DNA from 3 places in the Streptomyces sp. NPDC001027 genome. Region 1 is predicted to be linked to each of the others. Evidence: riboswitches for the same ligand, from Rfam matches in the RefSeq annotation. Region 1 holds a riboswitch; each other region holds the start of a gene.
What was found. A riboswitch is a leader RNA that binds a small molecule or an ion and turns the genes downstream of it on or off. The one in region 1 is predicted to bind cyclic di-AMP.
Positions count from the first base shown of each region.

Region 2: linked by a shared signal. The riboswitch ahead of ABT300_RS33110 (M23 family metallopeptidase) and the one ahead of ABT300_RS10000 (transglycosylase family protein) in region 1 are both predicted to bind cyclic di-AMP.
Region 3: linked by a shared signal. The riboswitch ahead of ABT300_RS05760 (C40 family peptidase) and the one ahead of ABT300_RS10000 (transglycosylase family protein) in region 1 are both predicted to bind cyclic di-AMP.

Region 1 covers NZ_JBEPBI010000023.1:16,720-24,160, forward strand. The annotation lists gene ABT300_RS09985 (nucleoside triphosphate pyrophosphohydrolase) at 94-1,182, shown strand; gene ABT300_RS09990 (cytochrome P450 family protein) at 1,217-2,608, shown strand; gene ABT300_RS09995 (LysM peptidoglycan-binding domain-containing protein) at 2,885-3,949, shown strand; cyclic di-AMP (ydaO/yuaA leader) riboswitch at 4,155-4,335, shown strand; gene ABT300_RS10000 (transglycosylase family protein) at 4,339-5,046, shown strand; gene eno (phosphopyruvate hydratase) at 5,521-6,816, shown strand; gene ABT300_RS10010 (FtsB family cell division protein) at 6,936-7,412, shown strand.
Region 2 covers NZ_JBEPBI010000191.1:5,745-13,185, forward strand. The annotation lists gene ABT300_RS33105 (alpha-galactosidase) at 1-1,760, shown strand, start outside; cyclic di-AMP (ydaO/yuaA leader) riboswitch at 2,065-2,222, shown strand; gene ABT300_RS33110 (M23 family metallopeptidase) at 2,227-3,195, shown strand; gene ABT300_RS33115 (DUF6250 domain-containing protein) at 3,448-4,152, shown strand; gene ABT300_RS33120 (SGNH/GDSL hydrolase family protein) at 4,279-5,064, shown strand; gene ABT300_RS33125 (SIMPL domain-containing protein) at 5,241-5,987, shown strand; partial or broken gene ABT300_RS33130 (TetR/AcrR family transcriptional regulator) at 6,143-6,739, opposite strand; gene ABT300_RS33135 (glutamate dehydrogenase) at 6,782-7,441, opposite strand, start outside.
Region 3 covers NZ_JBEPBI010000010.1:73,617-81,057, forward strand. The annotation lists gene ABT300_RS05730 (adenosylmethionine--8-amino-7-oxononanoate transaminase) at 1-1,034, opposite strand, end outside; gene bioB (biotin synthase BioB) at 1,027-2,265, opposite strand; gene ABT300_RS05740 (8-amino-7-oxononanoate synthase) at 2,414-3,541, shown strand; gene ABT300_RS05745 (DUF397 domain-containing protein) at 3,596-3,844, opposite strand; gene ABT300_RS05750 (helix-turn-helix domain-containing protein) at 3,854-4,720, opposite strand; gene ABT300_RS05755 (ATP-binding protein) at 4,934-5,416, shown strand; gene ABT300_RS05760 (C40 family peptidase) at 5,533-6,006, opposite strand; cyclic di-AMP (ydaO/yuaA leader) riboswitch at 6,010-6,180, opposite strand; gene ABT300_RS05765 (hypothetical protein) at 6,595-6,900, opposite strand; gene ABT300_RS05770 (ATP-dependent Clp protease proteolytic subunit) at 6,908-7,441, opposite strand, start outside.

The DNA of each region.
Region 1 (7,441 bases):
CGCCATCGATCCGACCATGTGATCGTGTGACCGGAAGGCCTGCCCTGTGGACGACTTCCGGGGCAGGCCGCGGACGTGGGTTACGTTCGGGGGGTGAACGCCATCAGCTCCGCCGACGCCGACGCCGCAGTCACCGCCCCGGGCCGCGTCGTCCTGCTCACCACCAGCCACCGCGTCGCCCCCGGTCTGCTGTCCTGGCCCGCCTGGCAGGCCCTGCGCGCGGCGGACCGGGTGCTGTGCGCGGACGGCGCGCACCCGCAGCTGCCCTATCTACGGGACGCGGGCATAGCGGTCGAGGAGAGCTCGCCGACCGCCGAGGAGCTGGTCGCCGCCTGCGCCGGGGGCCGCACCGCGGTGGTGGTGGCGACCGGCGAGGGCGAACCGGCCCTCACGGACGGTCTGGCCCGGCTGGCGGGCTCCGGCCGGGTGTCGATGCCGGAGCTGGAACTCCTCCCCGCCTCCTACGACCTGCCGGGCGCCCGGCTGCTCGACCTCGTCCAGGTCATGGACCGCATCCGCGAGGAGTGCCCCTGGTCCTCGCAGCAGACCCACCAGGGCCTGGCGAAGTACGCGATGGAGGAGGCGTACGAGCTGGTCGAGGCGATCGAGGACGGCGACCGCGACGAACTCCGCGAGGAACTGGGCGACGTCCTGCTCCAGGTGGTGTTCCACGCCCGGATCGCCGAGGAGGACGAGGAGTCCCCGTTCTCCGTCGACGACGTCGCGGGCACGATCGTCGCCAAACTCGTCCACCGCCACCCCCATGTCTTCGGCGACGCCACCGCCACCACGCCGGAAGAGGTCAAGGAGCACTGGCTGCGCACGAAGGCGGTCGAGAAGCGGCGGGCGTCGGTGACCGACGGCGTTCCGCTCCACCAGCCCTCGCTGGCTCTCGCGGCGAAGCTGGTCGCGCGAACCCGCACGGCCGGGCTGGACGTGCCGCTGCCGGCCGCCGAGGGCGTCGGCTACGAGCTGCTCGCCCTCGCCGCCCGGGCCGAGTCGCAGGGCGTGGACCCGGAGGCGGCGCTGCGGGCGGCGGCCCGGTCCTACCGGGACGCGATCCGGGTCGCCGAAGGCCTCCCCGACCGCCCGTCCCCGTCCTCGCCCTCGTCCCTGTCTCCGTCGTCGTCCGGGTCCTCGTCGTCCGAGCCCTCGTCCCCGTCGTCGGGCGAGGGAGCGTGACGGAGCGCCTCGGGAAGCCCGCTACGGTCGGGGAGTGACCGACCCGACCCACCCGAACGGCCCGACCCGTCCGACCGAGCAGACCGGCTCGGCCCGCTCGTCCCGGCCGTCCCCGGCCGACGCGCCGCCCGCTCCCGAGCTCTTCACCTGGGAGTTCGCCACCGACCCCTACCCCGCCTACGCCTGGCTGCGGGAGCACGCCCCGGTGCACCGGACCGCGTTGCCGAGCGGGGTCGAGGCCTGGCTGGTCACCCGGTACGCCGACGCCAAGCAGGCCCTCGCCGACCCGCGGCTGTCCAAGAACCCCGCACATCATGACGAGCCCGCCCACGCCCGGGGCAGGACCGGCATCCCCGGGGAGCGCAAGGCCGAGCTGATGACCCATCTGCTCAACATCGACCCGCCGGACCACACCCGGCTGCGGCGACTCGTGAGCAAGGCCTTCACCCCGCGTCGCGTCGCCGAGTTCGCGCCGCGCGTGCAGGAGTTGACGGACCGGCTGATCGACCGGTTCGCCGCCGAGGGCCGTGCCGACCTCATCCACGACTTCGCCTTCCCTCTCCCCATCTACGCGATCTGCGACCTGCTGGGCGTCCCCGAGGAGGACCAGGACGACTTCCGCGACTGGGCCGGGATGATGATCCGGCACGGCGGGGGCCCCAGGGGCGGCGTCGCCCGGTCGGTGAAGAAGATGCGCGGCTACCTGCTGGAGCTCATCCACCGCAAACGCGCCGGACTCCCCGACGAACCCGCCCCCGGCGAGGACCTCATCTCGGGTCTGATCCGCGCCTCCGACCACGGCGAGCACCTCACGGAGAACGAGGCCGCCGCGATGGCCTTCATCCTGCTGTTCGCCGGCTTCGAGACGACGGTGAACCTCATCGGGAACGGCATGTACGCCCTCCTGACCCATCCCGCACAGCGCGAGGCCCTGCAGCGGTCCCTCACCGAGGACGGCGGCGACCGGGCCCTGCTCGCCGCGGGCGTCGAGGAACTGCTCCGCTACGACGGCCCCGTCGAACTCGCCACCTGGCGGTTCGCGACCGAGCCGGTCGTCATCGGCGGCCAGGACATCGCAGCCGGCGATCCCGTCCTCGTCGTGCTGGCCGCCGCCGACCGCGACCCGGCTCGCTTCACCGACCCCGACACCCTCGACCTCTCCCGCCGTGACAACCAGCACCTCGGCTACGGCCACGGCATCCACTACTGTCTGGGCGCCCCGCTGGCCCGGCTGGAGGGCCAGACCGCGCTCGCCGCCCTGCTCACCCGGCTTCCCGACCTCCGACTGGCCGTGGAACCGGCGGAGTTGAGGTGGCGCGGCGGCCTCATCATGCGCGGCCTGCGCACGCTGCCGGTCGAGTTCGCCCCCGCCCCCGCCCCCAAGCCCGCGCCTGGCCCGGCGTCCGACGGATCCGTCGGCCCGTGACGGATCCGTCGGCCCGTGACGGGTCTGATCTGACCGGAGGGGTCTGACCGGAGGGGTCTGACCGGGCCGTCCGACCAGGAGGTCTGACCGGGTGTCAGCCCGGATTGTGACCATACGACGGAGTAAAGGTGACCGATCCTCAAGTCTGTGATCTTCACGTGATCTGCGCGGCATTAACTTGTGACAAGTGATCGTCTGCCGATACGTTCACTCGTCAGCGCGACGCGTCAGCTCACTCGCCCGCGCCGGCACTGCTGTCCAGAGAAAGGCCCTCGCATGCTCTCCGGGAACGGTCGTCACCGTCGCCCCCGCCAGGCGCCCGCGCTGCTCGTCGCGGCCGGGGTGACCGGCTCCGCCATCGCCATCCCGCTGCTCGCCGCCTCCGGTGCGAGCGCCGCGGACGGCACCGTGTGGGACAAGGTGGCGCAGTGCGAGACCGGGGGCTCGTGGAGTGCCGACGGCGCCGGCGGCGAGTCCGGCGGTCTGAGCCTCACCCAGCAGGACTGGAACGCCTACGGCGGACTCGACTACGCGGCGAGCCCCGACCTGGCCAGCCGTAACCAGCAGATCGCCGTGGCCCAGAAGGTGCTCGCGGCGAAGGGCGTCGGCGCGTGGGGCACGTGCGGGCTGACCTCCGGGCTCACCAAGGAGAACGGCGCGCTGGCCGTGGACACCGGAGTGGCGGGCGATTCTTCGGGTTCGTCCGGCTCATCGGGTTTGTCGGACCTGTCGCGAGGGCTGTCGGGTTCTTCGGGCTCCTCGGGTTCTTCGGATTCCGGCGGCGACTCGACCGGCTCCAGCGGTTCGACCGGATCAGCCGGATCGACCGGATCGACGGGATCATCCGCATCGTCCGACTCGTCCGGCGATTCCTTGAGTTCACCCTCTGCGTCGCCTTCATCCCCTTCGTCCCCATCGTCCCCTTCTGCCGCCTCCGGCGACTCCGGCGGGGCCGGCCGTCAGGGCGACCCGCAGGCGGCCGACGGCTCGACCTCGGGGACTCCGGATGCGGACGACTCGGACAAGTCGGTCCAGGATGTGGGTTCCTGGAACCTCGTCGACACCGGCGCACTCGGCTCCGGCCGCCATCGCGGCACCACGGCCGACGAGCCGGCGGCCGAGGGCGCCGACGCCGGGACCGGCGGTGCGTCCACCGCCTCGACGGGGCGGCATGCCGCGGCCGGCTATGTCGTCCAGGAGGGCGACTCCCTCGCCTCCATCGCCGACTCCCTTGGCCTGCACGGCGGATGGCGTGCCCTCTACGCCGAGAACAAGGACGTCATCGGCCCCGACCCGAGCGACATCACCCCCGGTCAGACCCTCGACACAGGGGTCCAATAGGGCGCAAAGCCCAAGAAAAACAGCGGGAGTTCACGTCACGCTTCGCGCCGAATGTCCGATTTGGCGAAAGTGTGGGATGAGTCTCAGAAGCCCTGATCGTCTTTGAAATTCCGCGGATCGCGTGTCTACGGTCGTGACCGCTCGGCAACCCGAGCCCCGGCCGTCGCAACGCCGAATCCTGCCAGCGGCTGCCCGGGAACAGTCGTCGCGTCAAGCGCCGTAGGCAGGAGCGGGGGACCCAGGTAAGTGCCGCACCGGGAAGTCACCGGAGCGGCTTGGGGTGAAGCCACCCCTCCACGGAGCGAGGTCTCCGACGGAGGAGCGGCCGGGCAACTCACTTGGCCCGAACCCGACAGCTCACCTCGCAGGCGTCGGTGAGGGGATCCACCATGCTGTTTTCCGGTAAGGGCAAGCACCGTCGTCCGTCCAAGGCCACCCGCGCCGCCGCTCTCGCCGGTGTCACCGGCGTCGCCATCGCCGCCCCGCTGCTGGCGGCCGGCAACGCCTCCGCCGCCACCGCCTCCGAGTGGGACGCGGTCGCCCAGTGCGAGTCCGGCGGCGACTGGTCCATCAACACCGGCAACGGCTACTACGGCGGCCTGCAGTTCTCGTCCTCCACCTGGGCCGCGTACGGCGGCACGCAGTACGCCTCGCAGGCCAACCAGGCCTCCAAGGCCCAGCAGATAGCCATCGGCGAGAAGGTCCTCGCGGGTCAGGGCAAGGGCGCCTGGCCGGTCTGCGGCAAGGGTCTGTCGGGCGCCTCCTACGACGGCGGCGGCGCCTCCTCGAACTCGGGCTCCTCCAGCTCCTCCGGCTCGTCGGACAGCAGCAGCTCCCGCTCCACCGAGCAGAAGAGCAGCTCCCGCTCCACCGACCGTCCGGCGGCCGCCAAGAAGTCCAAGACGGTCACCACCCCGACCGGCGAGAAGGTCAAGAAGGGCGACGGCGAGTACAAGGTCGTCAAGGGCGACACCCTCAGCTCCATCGCCGAGAAGCACAAGGTCAAGGGCGGCTGGCAGAAGCTGTTCCAGCTGAACAAGGACATCGTCCAGGACGCCGACCTCATCTACCCGGGTCAGCAGCTGCACCTGAAGTGACAGCCGGCTGCCGATGTCGGCGCTGACGTCGATGCCGACGTCGATGCCGACGCCGGCGAAGCCGCAGCGCTCTCCCGGTGAAGGCCGCTGCCCGAGGGCCGCGTGAAGGTCCCCTGCCTCCCCCCACCCCCCACGGGCTCCCCGTCCCGGTGCGTGTTCCCCCGTACGCACCGGGACGGGGTTTTTCTTGCACCCGTCGGGCAGCGCCCGCCCGGCCCTTCGGGCAGCCGCCCGCCCCGCCCCCGCCGACAATCGTCCGCCCGCCCCTGCCGGACGGCCGCCCGCCCGGTTTCGCGCACTGTTTCCGCGGTCTTTCGGACGGCTTTCCCCCGCCGCTTTGTTCCGGACAGGAACAATGTGTACGGTCAGTCCGTCCACGGGACGGTCGGTCGGTGGCCGACGCTCCGCAGACGGTTAGGCTCTAGGCGCAAGGCCACGCGCCGCGCACTTTCAGCGTCACATCCCATGAAGGAGATGCTCGTGCCGTCCATCGACGTCGTCGTAGCCCGGGAAATCCTGGACTCCCGAGGCAACCCCACGGTCGAGGTCGAGGTCGGCCTCGACGACGGCAGCACGGGTCGTGCCGCCGTCCCGTCCGGCGCCTCCACGGGCGCCTTCGAGGCCATCGAGCTGCGCGACGGTGACCCGAACCGCTACCAGGGCAAGGGCGTCGAGAAGGCCGTCCTCGCCGTCATCGAGCAGATCGGCCCGGAGCTCGTCGGCTACGACGCCACCGAGCAGCGCCTGATCGACCAGGCCATGTTCGACCTGGACGCCACCGACAACAAGGGCTCCCTCGGCGCCAACGCGATCCTCGGCGTCTCGCTCGCCGTCGCCCACGCCGCCTCCGAGGCCAGCGACCTCCCGCTCTTCCGCTACCTGGGCGGCCCGAACGCGCACCTGCTGCCCGTTCCGATGATGAACATCCTGAACGGCGGCTCGCACGCCGACTCCAACGTGGACATCCAGGAGTTCATGATCGCCCCGATCGGCGCGGAGTCCTTCTCCGAGGCGCTGCGCTGGGGCGCCGAGGTCTACCACACCCTCAAGAAGGTGCTGAAGACCAAGGGCCTGTCCACCGGCCTCGGCGACGAGGGCGGCTTCGCCCCGAACCTCGAGTCCAACCGCGCCGCGCTCGACCTCATCATCGAGGCCATCCAGCAGGCCGGTTACGTCCCCGGCGAGCAGATCGCGCTCGCGCTCGACGTCGCCGCGTCCGAGTTCTACAAGGACGGCAAGTACGAGTTCGAGGGCAAGTCCCGCTCGGCCGCCGAGATGACCGAGTACTACGAGGAGCTCGTCTCCGCGTACCCGCTCGTCTCCATCGAGGACCCGCTGTACGAGGACGACTGGGCCGGCTGGAAGGTCATCACGGACAAGCTGGGCGACAAGGTCCAGATCGTCGGCGACGACCTCTTCGTCACGAACCCCGAGCGCCTGGCCCGCGGCATCGAGGAGGGCTCCGCCAACGCCCTGCTCGTCAAGGTCAACCAGATCGGCTCGCTGACCGAGACCCTCGACGCCGTCGAGATGGCCCAGCGCAACGGCTTCAAGTGCATGATGTCCCACCGCTCCGGCGAGACCGAGGACGTCACCATCGCCGACCTCGCCGTCGCGGTGAACTGCGGCCAGATCAAGACCGGCGCCCCGGCCCGCTCGGACCGCGTCGCCAAGTACAACCAGCTGCTGCGCATCGAGGAGATCCTCGACGACGCCGCGGTGTACGCCGGCCGCTCCGCCTTCCCGCGGTTCCGCTCCGCGAACCACTGAGCGAGGCCGACGCCTGACCCCACCCGGGGTAAGGCCTAGCCAGTCGCACGAACGTCCCCGTACTCGGTCCCGTACCGTGTGCGGGGACGTACGCACGTGGGAGACGGGAGGCGCAGCACATGGCCGTGAAGGACCGGGACCGTTTCTCCACCGCGACCAGGATCAAGCTGCTCGGCGAGCAGACCGCGGCCCGCGTGTACCGTTCGCAGACCAAGCGCCAGGCCCGCCGCTCCCGCCTCACCGGCCGCGCGGCCCTGCTGGCCATCGTCCTGTGCACGCTGATCGTGGCCCTGGCGTACCCGATGCGCCAGTACGTCTCCCAGCGCGCGGAGATCGCCGACCTGGAGCGTGAGAAGCAGCAGGCCGGCGAGCGCGTCGAGCAGCTGCGCGACCTCAAGGCGCGCTGGCAGGACGACGCGTACGCCGAGCAGCAGATCCGGCTGCGGCTGCACTACGTGCTGCCGGGGGAGACCGGTTACATCGTCGTCGACCCGGACGCCGCCAGGCAGTCGCGCGCCGACCTCGGGGCGGCCGACCGCCCCTGGTACTCCAATGTCTGGGACGGCGTCGACAAGTCCGACGCCTCCGACCACTGACTGACGACCGACCGACTGACCGATGGAAA
Region 2 (7,441 bases), on a different contig from region 1:
TGCGGCTGCGCTTTCGGGACGCCGGGCTCGCCGTCACCCTCCACTACCGGATGCGCGGCGACGTCGTCGAGCGGTGGACGACCCTGCGCAACGAGGGCGAACAGCCGCTGGAACTGCTTCGCGCGGACTCGGCCACCTGGACCCTGCCCGAGCGGGACGACTGGCGGCTGTCCCAGCTGCACGGCCGCTGGGCCGCCGAGTCGCAGCTCGCGCGCACCCCGCTCGGCCCCGGCGAGACGGTCATCGGCAGCCGCCGCGGCCACACCGGCCACCAGCACCTGCCCTGGGTCGCCCTCGACGCCGACGCCACCGAGGAGCGCGGCGAGGTCTACGGCTGCGCCCTCGGCTGGTCGGGCTCCTGGCGGATCGCCGTCGCCCGGCTCCCCGACGCACGCGTGCAGATCACCGGCGGAGCCGGGTACGACGACTCGGGTCTGCTGCGCCTCGCGGCGGGCGAGTCCTTCACCACGCCGGTCTTCGCCGGTCTGTGGAGCGACGGCGGCTTCGGCGGGGCGAGCCGTGCCTGGCACGCCTACCAGCGGGCCCATGTCGTCCCGGACGCCGGGCAGGACCGGCCGGTGCTGTTCAACTCCTGGGAGGCCACCTACTTCGACATCTCCGAGGAGCAGCAGGCGACCCTCGCCCGGCGCGCCGCGGCGATCGGCGTCGAACTCTTCGTGGTGGACGACGGCTGGTTCGGGGCCCGTACCGGCGACCACGCCGGGCTCGGCGACTGGCAGCCCAACCCGGACCGCTTCCCGAACGGGCTGAAGCCCCTCGCCGACTACGTGCGCGCCCTCGGCATGCAGTTCGGCATCTGGGTCGAGCCCGAGATGGTCAACCCGGACAGCGACCTCTACCGGGCGCACCCGGACTGGGTGCAGTTCCAACCGGGACGAAAGCGGACGGAGTTCCGCAATCAGCTCATGCTGAACCTCGCGCGCGAGGACGTCCAGGAGTACCTCTGGGAGCAGCTCGACGGGCTCCTGTCGAGCGCGCCGATCGACTACGTCAAGTGGGACTTCAACCGCTGCTTCACCGACGCGGGCTGGCCGGACGACCCCTATCCGCAACGTCTGTGGGTCGACCACGTACGGGCCCTGTACGCCCTCCTGGACCGGCTGCGGGCGGCCCACCCCGGCGTCGCCTTCGAGTCCTGCTCGGGCGGCGGCGGGCGCGTGGACCTGGGGATCATGAGCCGCACCGACCAGGTGTGGACCTCCGACAACACCGACCCGCTGGACCGGCTCGACATCCAGCACGGCTTCAGTCAGATCCACCCCGCCCGGGTGATGGCCGCGTGGGTCACCGACAGCCCCAACACACAGCTCAACGGGCGGGTCAGCTCGCTGCGCTTCCGGTTCGTCAGCGCCATGGCCGGGGTGCTCGGCGTCGGCGGGGACCTTGCCGAGTGGAGCGAGGAGGAGCTCGCCGAGGCGCGCCGGTGGGTGGACCTCTACAAGGACGTCCGGACGCTCGTGCAGCAGGGCGACCTGTACCGGCTGCGGCCGCCGGGGGCCGGCCTGAGCGCCGTCCAGTACGTGCTCGGCGACGAGACGGTCGTCCTGGCCTGGCTCCAGGCCCAGCGGTTCGGGGAGCCCGTCCCGGCGCTGCGGCTGCGCGGACTCGACCCGACGGCGTCGTACGAATGCCGTGAAACGGGAGAAGTGCACCGAGGGGCGGTGCTCCTGCACCACGGGCTGCGGACCGGACTGCGGGGCGATCTCGATGCGACGGTTATCCGCCTGCGTCGCATCTGAGGTTTCTGTCCGAATTGGATTCTTCGTGATAACTCGCTCTGGAATAAAGAAAGCTGGAGCAACGTCACGTGAGCAGCGTCATATCCGTGACCGTACGTCGCCCGTCATGTTCACGTAATTCATGTGGATTTACCGGGTGCTTGACCCAATAGGGCTGTTTTGATTCACGGAGGGTGACCGGGAATTCTCGCGGCGGATCAAGAGAAACGCCGTGGCGGTGCAACCTTTGCTTGTCCCTGTGCGTCCCGGTCGCTTACGTTCCACACCAATCCGGACGGACGCCCAATCCTGCCGCCGCCCGGAATCCGCACACCCACCCGTACCCGGCAGGAGCGGGGGACCCACAGGCACGACCGCCTGTTCCGGTCCCGGAACAGGCTCGGGGTAAAGCCGCGTCCCGACGCGGCCGGACATCTCCAGTCCGCACCCGACAGCTCACCTCGCAGGCGCCGGAGAGGAATTCGTCATGCCCGCGAAGGGTAAGCACCGTCGTCCCAAGGCCCAGCGCCTCACCCGTTCCATAGCCGCCGCCGGTACCGGCGGGGCCGCGCTCGCCCTTCCGCTCATGGCCGCCTCCGGCGCCCACGCGGCCACTCCCGAGTCCGCGTCCCAGGCCGTCTCGCAGGCGGTCGCGCAGACCGTCTCCCAGAAGTCCGCGCAGGCCGCCCCGGCGGCCCGCAAGACCGCCGCCGTCACGACCTACACCGTGCGCTCCGGCGACTGCCTCTCGAAGATCGCGACCGAGCAGCACGTCAGCGGCGGCTGGAAGAAGCTGTACCAGGACAACCGCGAGGCCGTCGGCACCGACCCCTCGCTGATCCACCCGGGCCTCGAGCTGTCGATCGGCGGGAAGGCCTCCGTCGGCGCACCCAAGTCGTCCGGGTCCTCGTCGCCCTCGTCGTCCTCCGCGGACTCCTCCTCGAAGTCGTCGCAGCCCTCGCAGCCCTCGAAGCCTTCGACGTCCACGTCGTCGTCCGCCGCCTCCACCGCGAAGACCGCGGCCCAGGCCGCCGAGAGCAGCACCGCCGACTTCACCCTGCCCGTGTCCGGCGCCACCGTCGGCACGCCGTACCACCAGTCGGGCAGCATGTGGTCCAGCGGCTACCACACCGGCGTCGACTTCGTCGTCCCGACCGGCACCCCGCTCAAGGCCGTCGGCGCGGGCACCGTCGTCTCCGCCGGCTGGGGAGGCGCCTACGGCAACCAGGTCGTCATCAAGCTGAACGACGGCTACTACGCCCAGTACGGCCACCTGTCCCAGCTCTCCGTCTCGGCCGGCCAGACGGTCGGCGTGGGCCAGCAGGTCGGACTCTCCGGCGCGACGGGCAACGTGACCGGACCGCACCTGCACTTCGAGATCCGCACCACGCCCGACTACGGCTCGGACGTCGACCCGCTCGCCTACCTCCGCTCCCACGGCGTCTCCGTCGGCTGATCCCCGCCGGCGACCCGCCCGACGCGCAGCCGAAGGCCGGACCCCGATCGCAAGATCCGGGGGCCGGCCTTCGGCGTGTCCGGTCGCGGTGTCGACAGGTGACGCCGGGACCGGAGAAAGTGGTCCGGTCAGATGGCAAGCGCTTTCATCGGCGGCCTCGGACCCGGTGGGACGCCGACCAGGCGTCGGCCCGGGAACAGCCGCTCGCGAAGCCGCCCCGCCGCCCCGGTCCGACCGAAGGAGACGCATCCCGTGACGACGACGCGCAGAGCATTAGGCGCACTCGCCGCCTCCGCCGCCCTGGCGGCGCTCGCCCCCTCGGCGACGGCGAGCGCCGCGCCCCGCCGCCGGCTCCTCGCCCACGACGACTTCCGGCACGGGCTCGGCCGGTGGGCCGTCGAACGGGAACAGGGCGGTACGGTCACCGCCTCCCGCGGGAGCCTCGAGATCGACGTGCCCGCCGGCGCGACCGTCTGGTTCAGGCGGCGGCTGGAGGGGCCGTACGTCATCGAGTACGTCGCCACGCCCGTCTCCGCGGGCGGACCCAACGACCGCGTCTCCGACCTCAACAACTTCTGGAACGCCGTCGACGTGCGCTCCCCGGACGATCTCTTCGCCACCCCGCGCGGCGGCGCCCTCGCGGAGTACGACCACCTGAGGACGTACTACGTCGGCTACGGCGCCAACGGCAACACCACGACCAGGCTGCGCCGTTACGTGGGCGAGCCGGGCGTGCGCCCGCTGCTGTACGACTACACCGAGCCGCTGCTCGTCGCGAACCGGCCGCACCACGTGCGGATCGTCTCCGACGGCCCCGTCGTCCGCTGGTGGAACAACGGGCGGCTGGTCTTCGACCACACCGACCCGGAGCCGTACACGGGCGGCCACTTCGCCTTCCGCACCACCTGGAGCCACTTCCGCATCAACGACTTCCGCGTGTGGGCGCCTATTCCCTGATGGGCAAACTCTTTACGAGTGGCCTTTCTCACCGACCGTCAACCTCTGCCTACGGTCGCGTAGGTCACATTCGAAGGTGAATCATGATCTGCCGTGGCAGACGATTCGAAGAATGACAACAGATCAGTGATCGGGTCGTACGTGGCGGTGGGGGACAGCTTCACCGAAGGCGTCGGCGACCCCGGCCCCGACGGCGCGTTCGTCGGCTGGGCCGACCGTCTCGCGGTGCTTCTCGCGGACCTGCGGCCCGAAGGCGACTTCGCCTACGCCAACCTCGCGGTCCGCGGGAAGCTGCTCGACCAGATCATGGAGGACCAGCTCGCCAGGGCCGTGGAACTCGCCCCGGACCTGGTCTCCTTCTGCGCGGGCGGCAACGACATCCTCCGTCCCGGCACCGACCCGGACGAGGTCGCCGAGCGATTCGAGCGCGCGATCTCGGCCCTGACCGCCGCAGCCGGCACGGTCTTGGTGACCACCGGCTTCGACACCCGTGGCGTCCCCGTGCTCAAGCATCTGCGCGGCAAGATCGCCACCTACAACGGACACGTCCGCGCCGTCGCCGACCGGTACGGCTGTCCCGTGCTCGACCTGTGGTCCCTGAAGTCCGTGCAGGACCGCAGGGCCTGGGACGGCGACCGGCTCCACCTCTCCCCGGAGGGGCACACGCGGGTGGCCCTGCGCGCCGGGCAGGCCCTCGGCCTCGACGTGCCGGCCGATCCGGAGCAGCCCTGGCCGCAGCTCCCGCCGCGCGGCGCCCTCGACGTACGGCGGGACGACGTGCACTGGGCCCGCGAGTACCTGGTGCCCTGGATCGGACGCCGGCTGCGCGGGGAGTCCTCCGGCGATCATGTGATCGCCAAGGGCGAGCTCTCCCCCGACGACATCAGGATGCGCATCGCGGCGGTCGCCTAGCGGGTCCGGCGGCACGGCTCGCCCGTGGGGGAGCGGCCCGCCGCCAGCGTCGCGGGGCCGGCCGCTCCCCCAGTGAGGTGATCGCACGGGAGTGGCGTCGGGGCGGGACCCGGGGCCGGTGCTGGGATGACCGCACCCGCACCGTCCGCGCCGACACCTTCGAGGACCGGTCCCGTATGCGCCTTTCCCGTACGTCCGTCGCCGCGGCGCTCGTCGCCCTGCTCGCCCTCGGCGGCCCGGCGCTCGCCGCGCCCACGGCGGCGGCGCTGCCCGTCCGCCCCGCAGCCGTGCCGGCCGACGCCGCCACCGTGACGGTGACCGGTGAGGGCAGCGCGAGCGCGGAGCCCGACCTCGCGGTCGTCGGCGCCGGCGTCGAGGCCACCGCCAAGACCTCGCAGGCCGCGATGGACACGCAGAGCAAGGCGGCTGCCGCGCTGCTCGCCGCGGTCCGCGCCGAAGGCGTCGCCGACCGGGACGTCCGCACCGAGAGCGTCTCCCTGCAGCCCGTCCACGACTACACCGGCGGCGCGCCCCGGCTGACGGGCTACCAGGCCGCCCAGTCCTTCACCGTCAAGGTGCGCCAGGTGGCGAGGACCGGCGCGGTGCTGCAGGCGGTCACGGACGCCGCGGGCGACGCGGCCCGCATCGGCTTCGTGGTCTTCGGCGTCTCCGACCCGGCCCCGCTGCAGGCCCGTGCGCGGGAGGCGGCGCACGCCGACGCCCGGGCCAAGGCCGAGCAGTACGCCCGCCTCAGCGGCCGCGCCCTGGGCCGGCTGATCTCGCTCAGCGAAGACGCGTCCACCACCCCGCGCCCCGTCCCCGCGGCCGGCGACACGCCCGGCGCCGGCATGGCAGCCGTGCCTGCGGCGCCGGGCGAGATCCGGGCGACGGCGACGGTGACGGCGGTCTACGCGCTGGTCTGAGAGCCGTCGGGTGGTCAGAGTCGCTGCGTGCCGGGGGCGCCGGAAGGGCCGGAGGTTCCGGAAGGGGCGGGGGTTCCGGAAGGGGCGGAAGAGTCGGACGGGCGGGGGGTGCCGGACGGACCGGATGGGCTGGTGGTGGCGGGAGGGGCAGGGGGTTCGGCGGGCAGCCCGAGTTCACGGTCCAGGGCCTCGTCCGCCCACTGCCGTGCCCGGGTCCGGGACACCGCGCCCGCATAGGACGTCAACTGCACGGCGAGTCCGTCCAGCAGGGCGGTCAGGCGCAGGGCCGTGCCGGCCGGGTCCGGGCACCGGAACTCGCCCGCGGCGACGCCCTCCGCGATCACCCCGGCGAGCGCCGCCTTCCACTCCCGGTCGAGATGGCGGGCGACGTCCCGCAGCGCCGGCTCGCGCAGCGACACGGCCCAGCCCTCGATCCACAGCCGCCAGCCCTTGGCCTTGCCGGTGGGCGCGTACCAGCGCACCGCCGCCCGCAGCCGGCGCAGCGCCGTGGTGCGGCGGCCGACCAGCTTGCGCAGATGCGCCAGATCCTCCTGGGCCGCGCGGGCGAACGCGTCGGCGACCAGCCGCTCCTTCGTCGAGAAGTGGTACAGCACGAGCGCGTTGCTCACCCCGAGGGCCGCGGCCACGTCGGCGATCCTGACCGCCGCGACGCCCCGCGCCTCGATCTGCTCGATGGCCGCCCGCAGCATCTCCTCCCGCCGCTCGGCCACGCTCAACCGGACCCTCGCCACGTCCGTCACCCTACACAGGGGCTGTGAGCTGCCCCGACGCCGTCATCGGCTGTCGCCGAACCTCTCCGTGACCGCCCGCTGCCGCTCCCGCGCGAGGGCGTGCGCGGCCGCCCGCGGGGTCGTCCCGTCGGCCTCCGCGCGGGCCAGCACCCGCTCCGTCAGGAGGCGCATCGAGCGTCGTGTGCGGCCGAACGCCTCCTCGGCGTCGGTGCCGACGTCGCCGAAGAGCGTCCACCACCACCAGGCGTTCGTCCCGGAGTTGACGACGACGTCCGGCAGGACGCACACCCCGCGCGCGTGCAGCAGCGCCTCCGCCTCCGGCAGGACCGGCATGTTCGCGGCCTCGGCGATCCAGCGCGCGGTGACGCGCTCCTGCTCCCGCACGCCGATCGCGTACGACACGGCGGCCGGCACCAGCACCTCGGCGTCCGCCGACAGCCAGGCGTCACCCGGCAGTTCACGGTCGCCGGGGCGCAGCGCGGACCGGTCGACCGTGCCGTGGCCGTCCCGCGCGGCCAGCAGCGCCTCCACGTCGAGCCCGTCGGGGTGGGCGATCGTGCCCCGGACGTCGGCGACGGCCACGACCGTCAGCCCCGCGCGCGTGAGGAAGCGCGCCGTCGCGCCGCCCATGGTGCCGAGCCCCTGGAGCGCGACCCGGGTCCCGGCGTACGGCGCGCCGGCCCGGTCCAGTGCCGTCAGCAC
Region 3 (7,441 bases), on a different contig from region 1:
CGCTTCACCTCCGAGAGCCAGTCCTGTCCGAGCAGCAGCTCGATCGAGGCGCAGGCCACGGCCGCGGCGAGGGGGTTGCCCATGAACGTCGGACCGTGCGCCAGCACCGGCACCTCGCCCCGCGAGATCCCGTCGGCCACCCGCGCGGTGCACAGCGTCGCCGCCATCGTCAGATAGCCGCCGGTCAACGCCTTGCCCACGCACATCACATCCGGCGTGACCGCGGCGTGCTCCGCCGCGAACAGCGCGCCCGTACGGCCGAAACCGGTCGCGATCTCGTCGAACACCAGCAGCACGTCGTGCGCGTCGCACGCCTCGCGCAGCACCCGCAGATACCCGGGGGAGTGGAACCGCATCCCGCCCGCGCCCTGCACCACCGGCTCCACGATGACCGCGGCCAGCTCGTCGGCGTGCTGTTCGACGGCCGCGCGCAGCCGGTCGGCGTACGCCTCGTCGTACTCCGCCGGGGGCGCGTCCACGAAGACCTGCCGGGGGAGCACCCCGGTCCACAGGTCGTGCATCCCGCCCTCGGGGTCGCACACGGACATGGGCTGCCAGGTGTCGCCGTGGTAGCCGCCGCGCCAGGTCAGCAGGCGCCGCTTCGCCGGACGGCCCAGCGAACGCCAGTGCTGCAGGCACATCTTCACGGCGACCTCGACCGACACCGAGCCCGAGTCGGCGAGGAACACGTGCTCGAGGCCCTCGGGCGACATGTCGACGAGCAGCTTCGCCAGCCGGACGGCGGGCTCGTGGGTGAGCCCGCCGAACATGACGTGGCTCATCCGTCCCAGCTGCTCGCGCACGGCGTCGTTGAGCACGGGGTGGTTGTAGCCGTGGATCGCCGACCACCAGGACGACATGCCGTCGACCAGCTCGCCCGAGCCGTCCGCCATCTGCAGCCGGACCCCGCTCGCCGACTCCACGACGAGCGGTTCGGCCCGGCCGGGCATCGGACCGTAGGGGTGCCACACATGCCGCCGGTCGAGCTCCAGCAGCTCCGGCACGGCGAGCGGGGACGGGGACGACTCAGGCATTGGGCGCGAGATCGGTGCCGGCTCCGCGGCGGCGCACGGCGACCAGGTCGGTGCGGGCCTCGCCGGCGGCCGCCACGGCGGCGGGGACGGTCGCCGCCGCGGGGACGGACCCGCAGACGCCGCCCTCGTGCGAGCCGCATCCCGAGCCCTCGTGCGAGCCGCACCCCGCGGACTCCTCGGAGCCGCAGCCGCCGCCCGCGTGGGACCCGCAGCCGCCGGCCCGCGTCGCCCGGTGGTCGGGCAGCGTGACCTGGTCCGCGCCCTCCACCTCGAAGCCGGCGTCCGCGATCATCTCCAGGTCGGCCTTGCCCGCCTGGCCCTCGGTCGTGAGGTAGTCGCCGAGGAAGATCGAGTTGGCCAGGTGCAGCGCGAGCGGCTGCATCGTGCGCAGATGGACCTCGCGCCCGCCCGCGATGCGGACCTCGACGTCCGGGCAGACGAACCGCACCATGGCCAGGATCCGCAGACAGCGCTGCGGGGTGAGGTTCCACTCCTTCGCCAGCGGGGTGCCCTCGACCGGGATGAGGAAGTTGACCGGCACCGAGTCCGGGTCCAGCTCGCGCAGCGAGTAGACGACGTCCACCAGGTCCTCGTCCGTCTCGCCCATGCCGGCGATCAGACCCGAGCAGGCCGACAGGCCCGCCGCGTGCGCCTTGGCGACGGTGTCCACCCGGTCGGCGTAGGTGTGCGTGGTCGTGATGTCCCCGTACGTCGACTCCGACGTGTTGAGGTTGTGGTTGTAGGCGTCGGCGCCCGCCTCGCGCAGCCGCTCGGCCTGGCCGTCGGAGAGCAGGCCCAGACAGGCGCACACCTCGACGCCCTCGTTCTGTTCCTTGATCGCCTTGATGGTGTCGGAGACCCGGTCGACGTCCCGGTCCGTCGGCCCGCGCCCGGACGCCACCAGGCAGACCCGCTTGGCGCCCCCCGCGAGACCGGCCGCGGCGGCCTGCGAGGCCTCGTCGGGCTTGAGCCAGGTGTACTTCAGAATGCCGGCCGTCGAGCCCAGCCGCTGGGAGCAGTACGAACAGTCCTCGGGGCACAGGCCCGACTTGAGATTGACGAGGTAGTTGAGCTTCACCCGTCGCCCGAACCAGTGCCGGCGCACCTTCCCGGCCGCGGCCACCACGTCCATCACGTCGTCGTCGGAAGCAGCGAGGACGGCCAGAGCCTCCTCGCGGGTCGGCAGCTCGCGCCGAAGCCCCTTGTCCACCAGCGTGTTCAGCAGGTCCATGAGAGCCGATCCTGTCCTACGCACCCGCTCCGGGCCAAGGTAGGGATCACACAACACACCCGGTTCGACGTGTGGGTATTGCCACACCGTGGGCGGGCGGCCCTGCCGCTAGTGTCTGTCCGCTACCTACAAAAGCCCCGGAGGACCCATGGCGTTCGGCTGGATCGACGAGCAGGCGGAGCTGCGCCGCCGGGCCGGACTCGTACGGACGCTGCGGCCGCGTCCGGCCGACTCGCCGCTGCTCGACCTCGCGAGCAACGACTACCTGGGTCTGGCGCGTCATCCCGAGGTCGTCGAGGGCGCCGCGGCCGCCGCCCGCACCTGGGGCGGCGGCGCCACCGGCTCCCGCCTCGTCACCGGCACCACCGAGCTGCACGGCGAGCTGGAGCGGGAGCTGGCGGACTTCTGCGGCTTCGAGGCGGCGCTGGTCTTCTCCTCCGGTTACGCGGCCAACCTCGCCGCCGTCACCGCGCTCGCCCCGCACGGCTCGCTGATCGTCTCCGACGCGGGCAACCACGCCTCGCTCATCGACGGCTGCCGGCTGGCCCGGGGCGCCGTCCAGGTCGTCGGGCACGCCGACCCGGAGGCCGTCCGCAAGGCGCTCGACGCCCACGACGGCCCGGCCGTGGCCGTCTCCGACGCGGTCTTCTCGGTCGACGGCGACGCGGCCCCGCTGGCCGGCCTCGCCGCCGCCTGCCGGGAGCACGGCGCCGGACTCGTCGTCGACGACGCCCACGGACTGGGCGTGCTCGGGGACGGCGGCCGGGGGACCGCGCACGCGACCGGTCTCGCGGGCGCCGACGACGTCGTCGTGACGCTCACGCTGTCCAAGTCGCTCGGCAGTCAGGGCGGCGCGGTGCTGGGCCCCGCGCGGGTGATCGAGCACCTGGTGAACGCGGCCCGCACGTTCATCTTCGACACCGGTCTGGCCCCGGCGGCGGCGGGCGCCGCGCTGGCTGCCCTGCGGCTGCTGCGCCGGGAGCCGGAGCGCGCGGCACGCGCGCGTGCGGTGGCGGCCGAACTGCACGCCCGGCTGACGGCCGCGGGCCTGGAAGCGGTGCGTCCCGACGCCGCGGTCGTCTCGGTGCGCGCCCCGTCCCCGGAGGAGGCTCTGCAGTGGGCGGCGGACTGCCGGACGGCAGGCCTGGCCGTGGGCTGCTTCCGACCTCCTTCCGTGCCCGACGGGATCTCACGCCTGAGGCTCACCGCCCGTGCGGACCTCTCCGGGGCCGAGGTGGAACGGGCCGTGCGGGTGATCGGCGAGACACGACCGTGAGTCGGCGGGACAGGGCCGTGGGCCGCCTGTGACGGAGGGCGCCTCGCGGCGTCGTCAGGTGTGGCTGGGTCGGCGGAGCGCGGCGGTGAAGCCCGTCCAGCTCTCGGGGGAGAAGAGCAGGGCGGGACCGGCCGGGTCCTTGGAGTCGCGCACGGCGAGCAGACCGGCCCAGGGGCCGCGGTCCGGCCGGGCGGTCTCGACGCAGTTGTTGGCTCCGGTGCTGTAGCTGCTGCGCAGCCACCGCATCGGCGGGAGACGGTCGGGACCGGTACGGGAAGGTACGTTCCGCGGTACTGCGGACATGGTGCCTCCTTATGCGCCGCCGGCGAGAGCGGCGAGGTAATCCGATGATTCCCCGGGCGAAAGGGCTTGCGCCCTAAGGGCGTTGAAGGCCTGGGAATAGGCCTGGAGGTCTTCTTTCCGTTCGAGATAGAGGCTACTCGTCAAGTGGTCGAGAACAACCACATCCAGATCAGAAGTGCGCGAAAATGAAAAGATAACGAAAGGGCCGGTTACCCCGATATGCGCACCCGCGGTGAACGGCAGCACCTGAAGGCTCACTTGCGGCATCAGGGAGGCCTCCGCCAGCCGTCGCAGCTGGTGTGCCATCACCTCGGGGCCGCCCACCTCGCGGCGCAGCACCGACTCGTCGAGCACCGCGCTCAGCTCCAGCGGCGGCTGCGCCCGCAGTACGTCCTGGCGGGCCAGCCGCACCTCCACCAGGGTGTCGAGTTGCTCGTCGTCGAGGCCCTCGACGGCTGCCAGGGTCACGGCGCGCGCGTACTCGGGCGTCTGCAGCAGGCCCGGCACCACGGTCGTCTCCAGGGTGCGCATCGCGCTGGCCTGGGACTCCAGGCTGATGAAGTCCCGGTAGGCGGGCGGCAGCACCCCGCGGTAGGCGTGCCACCAGTGGTCCCGGCCGCCGCCACCGCCGGAGTCGGCGCCCGCCAACGCCAGCATCAGCTCGCGCAGTTGCGGATCGGCCACACCGTAGACGTCGAGGAGTAACCGCACATCGGCCGGTTTCGATCCACTGGTGCCGGTCTCGATGCGGCTCACCTTGGACTGGTGCCACCCCGCGAGCCGGGCCGCCTCACCGCTGGTGAGGCCCGCCTGAGCGCGTAAAGTGCGCAGTTCGGCGCCCAGCTTGCGGCGGCGTACCGCCGGTCCGTGCTGCACGGGCTTCTCCTTACTCCTGACAGGCCGAGCAAATACGCTCTGTCGTCGCAGAGTTCACCGCATCGGGCGACAGATATATGCACATCTTGGTGGATCGCCACCCGTGACCGGCGTGGTGATGGCAGTCTGGCGAAGAAGCACCAGTCCGGGACCGTACTCGAACCATCCGCGCCGTGTCGGGCTCCGGTCCCGTGGGAAAGGTACGACGTCGCCATGGCAGATCACCTGGAAGCAACCATCACTCTGCCGAGCGATCCCGCCTCGGTCTCCACGGCCCGCGCCTTCGTGGTCGGCGCCCTCGGCGAGTGGGGCCTGCCGGCGGACGCCGAGGCGGCCGACACCGTCCGCCTGATCGTCTCGGAACTCGCCACCAACGCCGTGCAGCACACCTTCGGCCAGTCGCCCACCTTCACGGTGGACCTCGTGCTCGACCGCGACGAACAGCTGAGCATCGGCGTCACCGACAGTCATCCGCGCTTTCCGCAACGACTGCCGGCCGCCGTCCAGCAGGACAACGGCCGAGGCATGGTGATCATTCGCTGGCTGACCGCGGAGGCCGGCGGCAGACTCAGAGTGCGGCCCACCCGGGAGGGCGGCAAGACGGTCAGCGTCGAGCTCCCGTGGGCCGTCCCGGCGGCGGAGCCGACTGCCGGAGTCCTGACGGTCCCGGTGGAGGGCGAGCTCCCGGGGCGGTGAAGGCGTGTCAGGACGCCGTACACGGCCCCGGGAGGTCAGTCGGGTCCGGCAAGCTCGGCGGACCCGTCAGATCCGCGCCCAGGCCCCCTCGGACCCGGCGGATCGGCGGCAGGGCCCTAGCGGACCCGGCCGTACCAGACGCTCTTGGTCCAGATCTTCTGCAGCTTCACCACGTCCCCGGTCTTCGGCGAGTGCCAGATCTTGCCCTTACCCGCGTAGATCCCGACGTGGTACACGTTCGACCCCGAGTGGAAGAACACCAGGTCGCCCGCCTTGCGGCTGGACGCCGAAATGTGCTTCGTCTTGTTGTACTGCTGGGCCGCCGTCCGCGGCAGGCTCTTGCCCGCCTTCTTGAACGAGTACATCGTGAGCCCCGAGCAGTCGAACCTCTTCGGCCCGGTGGCCCCGTACTTGTACGGCGCACCCTTCTTGGAAGCCGCGACCTGCAGCGCCTTCGTCGCCGGTGTGGCGGCCGCGGCGTCCGGAGCGAGCCCCGGGACCACGACCGTGCCGCCGACGGCGGCGATGGCGAACGCCGAGGCCGTGCCGGCCCGGGCCATGAGCGACGGGACACGATTGAGCGCAGTCATGCGCAACCCTTCGTCAGCCGCCTGTGAAGGATGACCTGTCGGATTCGGGCTGGCGAAGTTGCCCGGCCGCGTCAGCGGCTTCACCCCAAGGGCTGCTCGGTCCGGTCATGGCGTGACCGTTCCGGCGACCCGTCGTGCTTGGGTCCTCCACTCCTGCCGATGCACTCCTGTCGACCGGTCATCCGGGAGGCGGCAGGACTCGGCGTCCACCCGGACCGCCCCGCCGCTTGTGGCGGGGGCTTGTCGTCAGACAGGGATCTTGGCTCACGGATGTCCGAAAATCCCAACGGAACCGGGGATTTGTGGGGTTACTCACCACTCACCCGTTCGGGTGAACACCCTGACGGGTGATCAGATGGCGGGTGGTCTCAGGGGCTCCCACCAGCGGCGACGTCTTCCGCTCCGCTCGAAGAGCGCCCTTTCGCGCAAGTTCTGGGCGTCCGGGGGAACACTAGACGCTCTGCCGAACGGGGGTACGCCTTCTGGGCCGTTTCGACTCCGGCCCGGACGCCACGGCCGCGCCGCGAGCCCGCCCGCGCCGCGAGCCGCCCGCGCTGTGAGTCGTCCGCGCGCCTGAGCCGTCTCCGGTCAACTCTCGGAGACCGGCGGCAGCATGACGCGCGCCGTGCGGCGCTCTCCGTCCAGCACGCGCAGCGCCCGTGCGAGCGTCGGCGCGTGCAACTCGCTCTCCCCTCGCTGGTGCATCAGCGTCAGCGCGTCGCGCAGCGCGGTCGCCTTGCTCACCAGCGCCTGGGCGGCGCGCAGTCCGCGGTAGGTGTCCGTGTGGTGGGCGGGGTTGATGCGGCCGAGCATGTCGACGACGTCGAGGTAACCGTCGATCAGTTCGGCCTCCGCGCGGGTCAGCGCGGGCAGCGGCGGCAGTTCGGGCACCATCGCCGGCTCACCTCCCGCCCTGCGTCCGGGACGACGCCTTGCGGCTCGGGATGATCCCGTCCACCAGGCCGTACTCCACCGCCTGCGGGGCGGTGAGGAACATGTCCCGCTCGATGTCCGCGGTCACCTGCTCCGGCGTCCGCCCCGTGTGCCGCACGAGCATCTCCTCCAGGGCCGCGCGGGTGCGGGCCAGCTCCTCGGCCTGGACGGCCAGGTCGCTGGCCTGCCCCTCGACCGGCTCGGGCAGCGACGGCTGGCGGATCGTCATCCGCGCCCCCGGGAGGCTGAACCGCTTGCCCGGCGTGCCCGCGGCCAGCAGGATCGCGGCCGACGAGCCCGCCTGCCCCAGGCAGGTCGTCGACACGTCGCACGTGACGAACCGGATCGTGTCGTACAGCGCCGTCATCGCACTGAACGAGCCGCCGGGGGAGTTGATGTACAGCGCGATGTCCCGGTCCGGGTCCTTGTGCTCGAGGTACATGAACTGGGCCGTCACGTCGTTCGCCGAGATGTCGTCGACCGGGGCCCCCAGGAACACGAT